One region of the Denitraticella aggregata genome, then DNA from elsewhere that is predicted to be linked to it. Evidence: predicted binding sites of a transcription regulator. Region 1 holds the regulator's gene; the other holds the start of a gene.
The links. The regulator sigma-54, encoded in region 1, starts transcription at its own class of promoters, with help from an activator protein. The targets are predictions, from matches to a motif close to TGGCACGCTTNCTGCTNA.
Positions count from the first base shown of each region.

Region 2: the regulator sigma-54 is predicted to act here: its motif matches at 1,199-1,216, upstream of fliE (flagellar hook-basal body complex protein FliE).

Region 1 covers NZ_JBLLNL010000007.1:25,249-30,214, reverse strand. Annotated here, with positions in the region: gene recA (recombinase RecA) at 1-352, shown strand, start outside; gene recX (recombination regulator RecX) at 363-812, shown strand; gene lptB (LPS export ABC transporter ATP-binding protein) at 799-1,521, shown strand; gene ACKVEX_RS09995 (RNA polymerase factor sigma-54) at 1,544-2,974, shown strand; gene hpf (ribosome hibernation-promoting factor, HPF/YfiA family) at 2,991-3,314, shown strand; gene ptsN (PTS IIA-like nitrogen regulatory protein PtsN) at 3,484-3,969, shown strand; gene hprK (HPr(Ser) kinase/phosphatase) at 3,938-4,879, shown strand.
Region 2 covers NZ_JBLLNL010000004.1:127,742-132,707, reverse strand. Annotated here, with positions in the region: gene ACKVEX_RS07145 (flagellar brake protein) at 1-772, shown strand, start outside; gene fliE (flagellar hook-basal body complex protein FliE) at 831-1,154, opposite strand; gene ACKVEX_RS07135 (sigma-54-dependent transcriptional regulator) at 1,329-2,765, opposite strand; gene ACKVEX_RS07130 (sensor histidine kinase) at 2,762-3,922, opposite strand; gene fliF (flagellar basal-body MS-ring/collar protein FliF) at 4,095-4,966, shown strand, end outside.

The sequences.
Region 1 (4,966 bases):
CAAGAAAGGCGACGAAGTCGTCGGTTCGGAGACCCGCTGCAAGGTGGTCAAGAACAAGGTGGCCCCCCCGTTCAAGGAAGCGATCTTCGACATCCTCTACGGCGAAGGCATCTCGCGCGAAGGCGAGATCATCGATCTGGGCGTGCAGCACAAGATCGTCGACAAGTCCGGTTCATGGTATGCCTACAACGGCGACAAGATCGGCCAGGGCAAGGACAACGTGCGCGAGTTTCTGCGCAACAACCCGGCGCTTGCGCGGGAGATCGAGAACAAGGTGCGCAACGCCGTCGGTCTGAACCAGATGCAGGCGGTCAGTCGGCCGCAGGCCGAAGTTGCGGCCAGCGAGGCCTGAACCGGGCGCGATGCCGGAAACCAGTCTCAGGGAGCGCGCGATCCGCTTTCTCGCCCGGCGGGAGCATTCGCGCGCCGAGCTGGCACGTAAGCTCGCGCCACACGGGACAACCGATGAAGTCGAAGCCGTCCTCGATCGCATGACCTCCCTGGGACTCCTCTCCGATGCGCGCTTCGCCCAGAGCTGGCTCAGGAGCAGGGCGCACCGTTTCGGGCTGGCCCGAATCCGTCACGACCTCGCCCAGCGGGGACTGGATCGCGACACGATCGATGCAGCGCTCGAGAACGAACCCCTGGACGACGAGCTCGAGCGCGCACGCGCGGTCTGGACGACCCGGTTCGGTTCGATCGCTGCCGACCGTCGGGAATGGGCAAGACAGGCCCGCTTTCTGCAAAGTCGCGGCTTTTCCACCGCCACCATCACCCGATTGCTGAGAGAACGCCCCGATGACGCTGCTTGATGTGGTCGGCCTGCAGAAGCGCTACAAGTCACGCACTGTCGTCCACGATGTCGGCTTCGAGGTCGACGGAGGCGAGGTGGTCGGCCTGCTTGGCCCGAACGGCGCGGGCAAGACGACCTGTTTCTACATGATCGTCGGGCTGGTCCGAAGCGACGGGGGCGGAATCACGCTGGATGGGATCGACCTGACGCACCTGCCGGTGCACAAGCGCGCCCGCCAGGGACTGTCGTACCTGCCGCAGGAAATGAGCGTCTTCCGCAAGCTCAGCGTTGCGGACAACGTGCGCGCGGTGCTGGAGTTGCAGGGGCTGGGGCGCGGCAAGCTCGAGACGCGCCTGGAAGAGCTGCTCGACGATCTCGGCATTGCACATCTGCGCGACAACCCGGCGGTGTCCCTGTCCGGCGGCGAGCGACGGCGCTGCGAGATCGCGCGTGCGCTGGCGACCAACCCACGACTGATCCTGCTCGACGAACCCTTCGCCGGCGTCGATCCGATCGCGGTGCTCGACATCCAGAAGATCATCCGCTACCTGAAGGAGCGCGGCATCGGCGTGCTGATCACCGATCACAACGTGCGCGAGACGCTCGGCATCTGCGATCGCGCCTACATCATCAGCGAAGGGCGGGTCCTGGCGAGCGGACGTCCGGACGAGATCATCCGCAACGAACAGGTCCGCCAGGTCTACCTCGGCGAGCACTTCCAACTGTGACTGCCGCTCGCGTCGCCTCATCATGAAACCCACGCTCCAGCTCAAGCTTTCACAGCACCTGACGCTGACACCGCAACTGCAGCAGTCGATCCGGCTGCTGCAGTTATCGACGCTCGAACTCAATCAGGAGATCGAGAAGTTCCTGCTCGAGAACCCGATGCTGGAACGCGAGGACGGTGACGAGTCCGCTCCAGGCCCGGCCCCGTCTGCGGGCACCACGAGCACCGGCGAGGGTGTGGATGGTCAGCGGGCGGGCGAGTCCGAGCAGGAACACGATGCAGCCAGCTTCGCGGATGACTCGGACTGGTCCACGTCCTCGGGTAGCAGCGCCAGCCGTGACGACGAAGACAACGACTTCCAGGACATCCAGGCAGCCGAGACCAGCCTCAGGGATCACCTCAACCAGCAGATCAGCATGTCGCCGCTGTCCGATCGGGACCGGGCGCTGGCGCGCTTCATCATCGAAGCGATCGACGACGACGGTTACCTGAATCAGACGCTCGAAGACTTGCTGGAATTGCTGTCACCCGAGCTCGAGGTCGACCTGGACGACCTCGCCATCGCGCTGCATCAGGTCCAGAGCCTCGAGCCGGCCGGCATCGGTGCGCGCAGCCCGCAGGAGTGTCTGAGCCTGCAACTTCGTGCGATGCCGGCCGACCCGAACCGGAATCTCGCGCAGATCATCGTCGAGCGCCATCTCGAACTGCTGGCCGAGCGCAATTTCGTTCGCCTGCGCAGGGTGATCGGTTGCAGCGAGGACGAACTGCGCGCGGCCCATGCGTTGATCTGCAGTCTGGACCCGCACCCCGGGGCGCAGTATTCGACGCAGGCGACCCGTTACGTCGTTCCGGACGTGGTGGTACGCAAATTGCGCGGCCAATGGGTCGTCAACCTCAACGCCGACGCGATGCCCCGCCTGCGGGTCAACGCGCTGTACGCCAGTATCCTGCAGCAGCATCGCGGCAGTGGCGGCGCGCTGACCGGACAGCTCCAGGAAGCACGCTGGCTGATCAAGAACGTGCAGCAGCGTTTCGACACGATTCTGCGCGTTTCGCAGGCGATTGTTGACCAGCAGCGCCAGTTCTTCGAATATGGAGACGTGGCGATGCGTCCGCTGACCTTGCGCGAGATCGCCGAACAACTCGAGCTCCACGAATCAACCATTTCGAGGGTCACCACGCAAAAGTTCTTGTCCACGCCGCGCGGCGTGTTCGAACTCAAGTATTTCTTCGGCAGTCACGTGGCCACCGATACCGGCGGCGCGGCCTCCTCCACGGCGATCCGGGCGCTGATTCGCCAGCTGATCGAGGCCGAGGACAAGAAAAAACCCGTGTCCGACTCGAAGATTGCCGAACTATTGGGCCAGCAGGGTATCGTGGTGGCGAGGCGGACCATAGCCAAGTATCGCGAGTCACTGAATATTCCGCCGGTCAGCCAGCGCAAGACGATCTGAAAACCAAGGAGCAATCATGAATCTCAACATCACCGGGCATCACGTCGAGGTCACTCCGGCCATCCGCGAATACGTCACGACCAAGCTCGACCGGGTCATCCGTCACTTCGACAACGTCACCAGCATCAACGTGATCCTCTCGGTGGAGAAACTGAAGCAGAAAGCGGAGGTGACCCTGCACGTGCGGGGCAAGGACCTCTTCGTGGAAAGTGACGATGTCGACATGTATGCCGCGATCGACGACATGACCGACAAACTCGATCGTCAGGTGATGAAATACAAGCAAAAGAATCAGGATCACGGCCACGATGCACTGAAGCACCAGGTTCCGGAAGTCTGACGCTGTCGCGAAACCGGGGACGCGAATCGCGGCCTCGTGACTGAAGAACTGGTACTTTCGTCGTAGGGTGTGTTTATAATCGCGCACGTTTCGTGCCAAACGCACCCTTCCATCATCTTTCACCGTAACGACTCCGGCGTCGCCGGGACCGTAAGGACATCCCTCAAAGATGAGCCTGATAGCAGACCTCCTGCCCGTCGCCAACGTCGTCATCGACCTCGAAGCCAGCAGCAAGAAGCGCGTTTTCGAGCAGGCCGGACTTATGTTCGAGAACAACCAGGGCATCGCGCGCGGCGACGTGTTCGATTCGCTGTTCTCGCGTGAGCGGCTCGGTTCGACCGGACTCGGCCAGGGCATCGCGATCCCGCATGGCCGCATCAAGGGCCTTCAGAACGCCGCCGGTGCCTTCATCCGCCTCAGCACGCCGGTCCAGTTCGACGCACCGGACGGGCGCCCGGTCAGCATGCTGTTCGTGCTGCTGGTCCCTGAACAGGCCAACGAACAGCACCTGCAACTGCTCTCGGAACTGGCGCAGATGTTCAGCGACAGCGACTTCCGCGAACGACTTGCCAACGCACCGGACGCCGAGACCATTCACTCCCTGTTCGTTTCCTGGGGCCCGCATGCGACAGACGAACGTCGCGCAGCTGTTTGAGGCGCAGCGCGGCCCGCTTCAACTGACGCATTTGTGCGGCGAGCTCGACCGCACGATCTCGGTCACCGAGGAACGCATCTGGCCCGCCGACCTGGTCGGCCACCTGAACCTGATGCATCCGGCACGCCTGCAAATCGTCGGCGCGGCCGAACTGGCCTGGGCACGTCGCCAGTCGCGCGAGAAGATCGCGCACCACCTCCAGGAGATCTTTTCGGTTCGCCCGCCCGCGATCATCATGGCCGACAACTGCGAAGTGCCCGGCATGGTGCAGTCGATCTGCGAAGCGACCAATGTCGCGCTACTGACCTCGCCGCTCGCGTCGGCCAGCGTCATCGACCAGTTGCGCCTGTACCTGTCGCGCCAGCTGGCCGAAAAGATCTCGCTTCACGGCGTGTTCATGGATGTGCTCGGCCTGGGCGTGTTCATCACCGGGGATTCGGGCGCGGGCAAGTCGGAACTGGCGCTGGAGCTGATTTCCCGCGGCCATGGGCTGGTGGCCGACGACGTCGTCGAATTCTCCCGCATCGCGCCGACCGTGCTCGAAGGCCGCTGTCCGGAACTGCTTCAGGACTTCATCGAGGTCCGCGGCCTCGGCGTGCTCAACATCCGCACGATCTTCGGTGAGACCGCCTGCCGACGCAAGATGCGGCTTCGCCTGATCGTCTATCTGCAGCGTCGACTGCCCGGCCAGGACGACCCGACGCGTCTGCCCATCCATCTCGAGACCCAGGACATCCTGGGGGTATCGGTGCCGCGCACGATCCTGCCGGTCGCGGCCGGGCGGAACCTCGCGGTGCTTCTCGAGGCGGCCGTGCGCTCGACGATCCTGCAGTTGCGCGGCGTGGATTCGACCCAGGAGTTCATCGACCGGCAGCAGCGGGCGATCGACCAGGAGCCCGACCAGCAGTAGGCAGCGTCTGGCTACGTCACCCATTTCCTTGCGTCATCCGCACCCCGACTGCTACGCTCGCTGTCCATTGCTGGCCCGGACCTACCC
Region 2 (4,966 bases), on a different contig from region 1:
CATCCCATCAGGCGCATCTGGCGATTCGCTGCTCGACCCCGAGTCGTTCGCGAGCTACCAGATCCGCAACCCTCGCGAGATCCAGCATCTGATTCAGTCCTTGCAGGAAAAGCGGGTGTTGCTGAACGCCTACGTCGATGGCGGACCGCTGTCGTTCATCACCGCAGTGCTCGGAATCGAACCCGACAACGGCCGGATCACGCTCGACGCCAGTCCCGACGCAAGGACCAACGAGCGTGCGGCGCTCGGCGACAGACTGACATGCACCGGCCGACTCAACGGCGTGCGCATCCAGTTCAGCGCAGTCAATCCCGAACGCATTCCACTGGACGGCCTCGAAGCCATTCGCTGCACGATGCCCGACATGATGCTTCGGCTGCAGCGGCGCGAGTCCTATCGCCAGCCCGTGCCGATGTCCAGCCCGGTGACCTGCAGCATCCGGATCCAGCACGCAGACGGATCGGCTGAATCGATCGATGTCCGCGTGCTCGACATCAGCAACGACGGCATCGGCATCATCGCATCCTCGCAACTGACGATCTTCGAAGCAGGCAGGGTATTCGAAAATTGCGTGCTGAACATTCCGGACGCCGGCACCACCGACGTGGTGCTGAAACTGCGCAACGTGTACCGCATCCACAACCGTCTCGGCGCAGAGAGCCTGCGCGCAGGCTGCCAGTTCATCGACCTGCCCAACCGCATCGTCACGCAGATCCAGCGCTACATCTTCAAGATCGACCGCGAACGACGGATGCTGGAGACCAACCGCTGAAACGAATCGAGCCCGCATTAGCGGGCTCGATTCGTCAGCTTGCGCCGATCCTCCCGGGTCAGACCGGCATGTTCATGATGTCCTGATAAGCCGACACCAGGCGGTTGCGCACCTGCACCATCTGCTGAAAGGACAAGCTGGCCTTTTCGATATTGACCATAACGTCCTGCAGATTGGCATTGGGATCACCAGCGCTGAAGTCCCGCGCCATCGCTCTGGCCTCGCTCTGCGCAGCGCTGACGTCCTTCAGGGCGGTCTGCAGCACCTGCGCAAAATCGACACCCCCGGCTTCGGCCGCTGCCTGCGCGGCCGGCTTTCCGGGTGCGACCTGCGCGCTTGCGCGCAATTCGCCGATCATCTGTTCTATTCCGCGGTTGTCCATGACCTCGACCCCTGGGGCGCTGCCGTTGATGTATTCAGTTTAGCAGAGCAATCCGCATGCCAAAAGTTCAAGTTCCGGACCGCGGCATGCCGGCCCGCCCGACCCCGCGACGACGGCGACGCGATCCGGCCGATCCGGCGCCCGCGCCGCATCGATGCTGCCGCGGCCACCGGCTCAGACCTCGTGCCCTTCCTCGCGGTATTGCTGCAGTTTGTAGCGCAGCGTGCGCTCGGAGATGCCGAGGCGCTCGACCGCACGCTTGCGTGAACCACCAACCGAACGCAGGGTCTCCAGGATGTGCTCGCGCTCCAGATCCTTCATGTTGGCCGGTCGTCCGGCATCGGGTTCGGACGCGGTCGGTAGCTGGCCGGCAAATCCTGCCGATTTGCCGGAAAAGGGCTGGACGCGGGCCGGACCCGCCGGCATGGAGGCAAGCGTCGCCGCACCCGCCGCACCCGCTACAGTCGCCGTCGCGCCACCGGCCGATTCCGGCATGCACGGCGACAGGCTCGCGAGCGTGATCGTGTCGCCCGCAGCGAGGATCAGCGCCCGCTGCATCGTGTTCTCGAGTTCGCGCACATTGCCCGGCCAGCCATGCGAGAACATTAGCGCTTCGGCGCCACTGTCCAGGCGCGCATTGCGCTTCAGGCGCGCGCCGTGGTGCGCCAGAAAATGTCGCGCGAGCGGCAGGATGTCGCCGGGTCTGTCGCGCAACGCCGGGATCTCTAGCGGAAACACATTGAGGCGGTAATAGAGATCCTCGCGAAACCGTCCTGCAGCAACCTCGGCGACCATGTCGCGATTGCTGGTGGCGAGCACCCGGATATCGAGCGCGACCGCTTTCCTGCCACCCACCCGCTCGACTTCGCGCTCCTGCAGCACGCGAAGCAGCTTGGACTGCAGACCGAGCGGCATCTCCGAGATCTCGTCGAGCAGGATGGTGCCGCCCTGCGCCTGCTCGAACTTGCCCGCCTGCGACGTCTGGGCACCGGTGAACGAGCCCTTCTCGTATCCGAACAGCGTCGCCTCGAGCAGATTCTCGGGAATGGCCGCGCAATTGATCGCGACGAAGGGATTGCGACTACGCGGAGAATGCAGGTGGATGTAGCGGGCAAAGACCTCCTTGCCGGTGCCCGACTCACCGGTGAGCAGCACGGTCGCGTCGGTCTCGGCGACATGCGCCGCCATCGCGAGCAGGTTGCGGGTACGGACGTCCTCGGCGATCGCGTCGTCGCCGGACTGGGGTACCACCGCATAGCGGCGCACATGGGACAGCAGGCTCTCGGGCTCGAACGGCTTCATCAGAAAGTCGCAGGCCCCGCCGCGCATCGCAGCGACCGCCTTCTCGACATCGCCATAGGCGGTCATCAACAGCACCGGCATCTGCGGCAGGCGTGCCCGGATTTCGCCGAGCAGTTGCAGGCCATCCATCGGCTGCATGCGCAGGTCGGTGATCACCAGGTTGAACGCCTGTCGCACCAGCACGTCGAGCGCCGACGTGCCACCATCGACGCCGACGACATCGTGCCCGGCGAGTTCCAGCGTCATGCACACCGCGTCGCGCAGGGCCGCGTCGTCCTCCACCACCAGAATGGCGATTCTGTCGTTCATGTCTGCGTTCCGTCCGCGCTGATGTCGGCACTGCCGGGTTCCATCTGTATCGGCAAGCTTAGCGTAAAGGTCGAGCCCTTGCCCGCAATGGACGCCAGCACGATGTCACCGCCATGCCCGCGCGCGACGCCGCGCGCAATCGCGAGCCCGAGGCCGGTACCCTCGGCCCGGGTGGTGAAGAAGGGTTCGAAGAGGCGGGCCTGCATGCCCGGATCGATGCCCCGACCACTGTCCGACACCCTGAAGTTCACCCGCTCCGCATCCCGAGTGACCTCGATCGTCACCCGGCCATCGGCCTCGGTGGCCAGGATCGCATTGTCGATCAGATTGGAGATCGCACCGCCGAGCGCCTTGCGGTCACCGAGCAGCGCGAGCTCGCCGCAATCGCAGCGCGCATCGAACGCAATGCGGCGCGCGCGGGCCAGCGGCTCCAACGTGTGCACGATCTCGTTCACCAGCGCGCACACGTCGAACCGCTGTCGCCCCAGGCTGTCTCCGCGCGCGAACAGCAACATGTCGCGGATCAGGCGCTCCAGATAGCGCAGCCGCTCGATCGCGCGATCGGCGACCTTGTTGCGGTCGGCCGGGGCCATCTCGACCTGCCGCAGGTTGGCCGTGTAGAGCAATGCGGCCGACAAGGGGGTGCGCAGCTGGTGCGCGAGACCGGCGACCATCTCCCCCATCGCGGCAAGCCGCTCGTGGCGCTCGGCCTGAAGACGCATGCGGTGGGTGTCGGTGATGTCGTGCAGCAGCACGATCGACTCCTCGCCCGACTCCAGCGCCGCCTCGGACAGCGACAGGCGGCGCGAAACCGCGCCATCGCCGAGCACGAGTTCGCCCGGTGTCTCGGTGACGCCGAAGCGCCGCGACACATCGGCCCAGTGCGCGCCCTCCAGCTCCGCGCCCAGCAGCTCGCGCGCGGCCCGGTTCAACTGCACCACGCGGCCGACGCGATCCAGCACTACGACCCCGGCCGGCAGCGCGCCCATCAACACGTTGAGCCGCTCGGTCAGTTGCGAGACCTGGCCCTGCAGTGCGTTGTAGGCGGTCGACAACTCCTCGGACGCGCGCGAGAACAACTCGAACGCCTCGGCGAGCTGGGCCGCGTCGAGACGGGGCGGCCCGTCGGACACGTTTCCGGGCGTCACCGACGACAAAGGCGATTGTGATGGTGTGTTCACGACTGGCAGCTTAATTGCTCAGGCATCCATGGTAACCGGCAAACAGCTGGCAAAAACTGCCGCTTTTCGCAGTCCGCTACTTGCAGCGCCGGCGAGACAATGCCGTCATCCAAAATTGTGACGCACCAGGCAATCCGAGGAAATCGCCATGGCCACCGCCGACACCGCCGCAGCAGCACAGGCCGGGACCGCAACGCCGCAGATCCTGCAACGACTGAACGAACTGGACCAGCGCCAGAAACTGTCCGCCGCGGCGGCGATCGCGCTCGCGCTCTCGCTGGTCATCGGCGCATGGCTGTGGAGCCGTACCCCAGATTACGCGGTGCTGTTCGCCAATCTGGACGAACGCGACGGCGGCGCGATCATCAACGCCCTGCAACAGCAGAACATTCCGTACCGTGTCTCGCCGGGCGGCACCGCGATCATGATCCCTTCTGGCCAGGTGCATGAGGTCCGCCTGCGCATGGCGGCGCAGGGGCTGCCCAAGGGTGGCCTGGTCGGTTTCGAGGTGATGGAGAACCAGCGCCTCGGCGTATCCCAGTTTCTGGAACAGGTGAACTTCCAGCGCGCGCTGGAGGGTGAACTGTCGCGTACCGTGCAGTCGATCTCCTCGGTCGCATCGGCCCGAGTACATCTGGCCCTGCCACGGCAAAGCGGGTTCCTGCGTGACGTGCAGCATCCGTCGGCATCCGTGATGGTGAACCTCTACCCTGGCCGGGCCATGGAGCCGGCGCAGGTCGCAGGCGTCGTGCATCTGATCTCGTCCAGCGTGCCACAGATGTCGGCCGACCGGGTCAGCGTGGTCGACCAGAACGGCAAACTGCTCACGCAGGGCCACGACCCGATGCGCAGCGCGGGCCTGGACGCGACGCAACTCGGTTTCGTGCGCGAAGTCGAGGAGACCTATGTACGGCGCATCGACACGCTGCTCGCACCGCTTGTCGGAGCGGGTAATTTTCGCGCGCAGGTGACCGCCGATCTGGATTTCAACCAGGTGGAGGAAACCGCCGAAACCTTCAA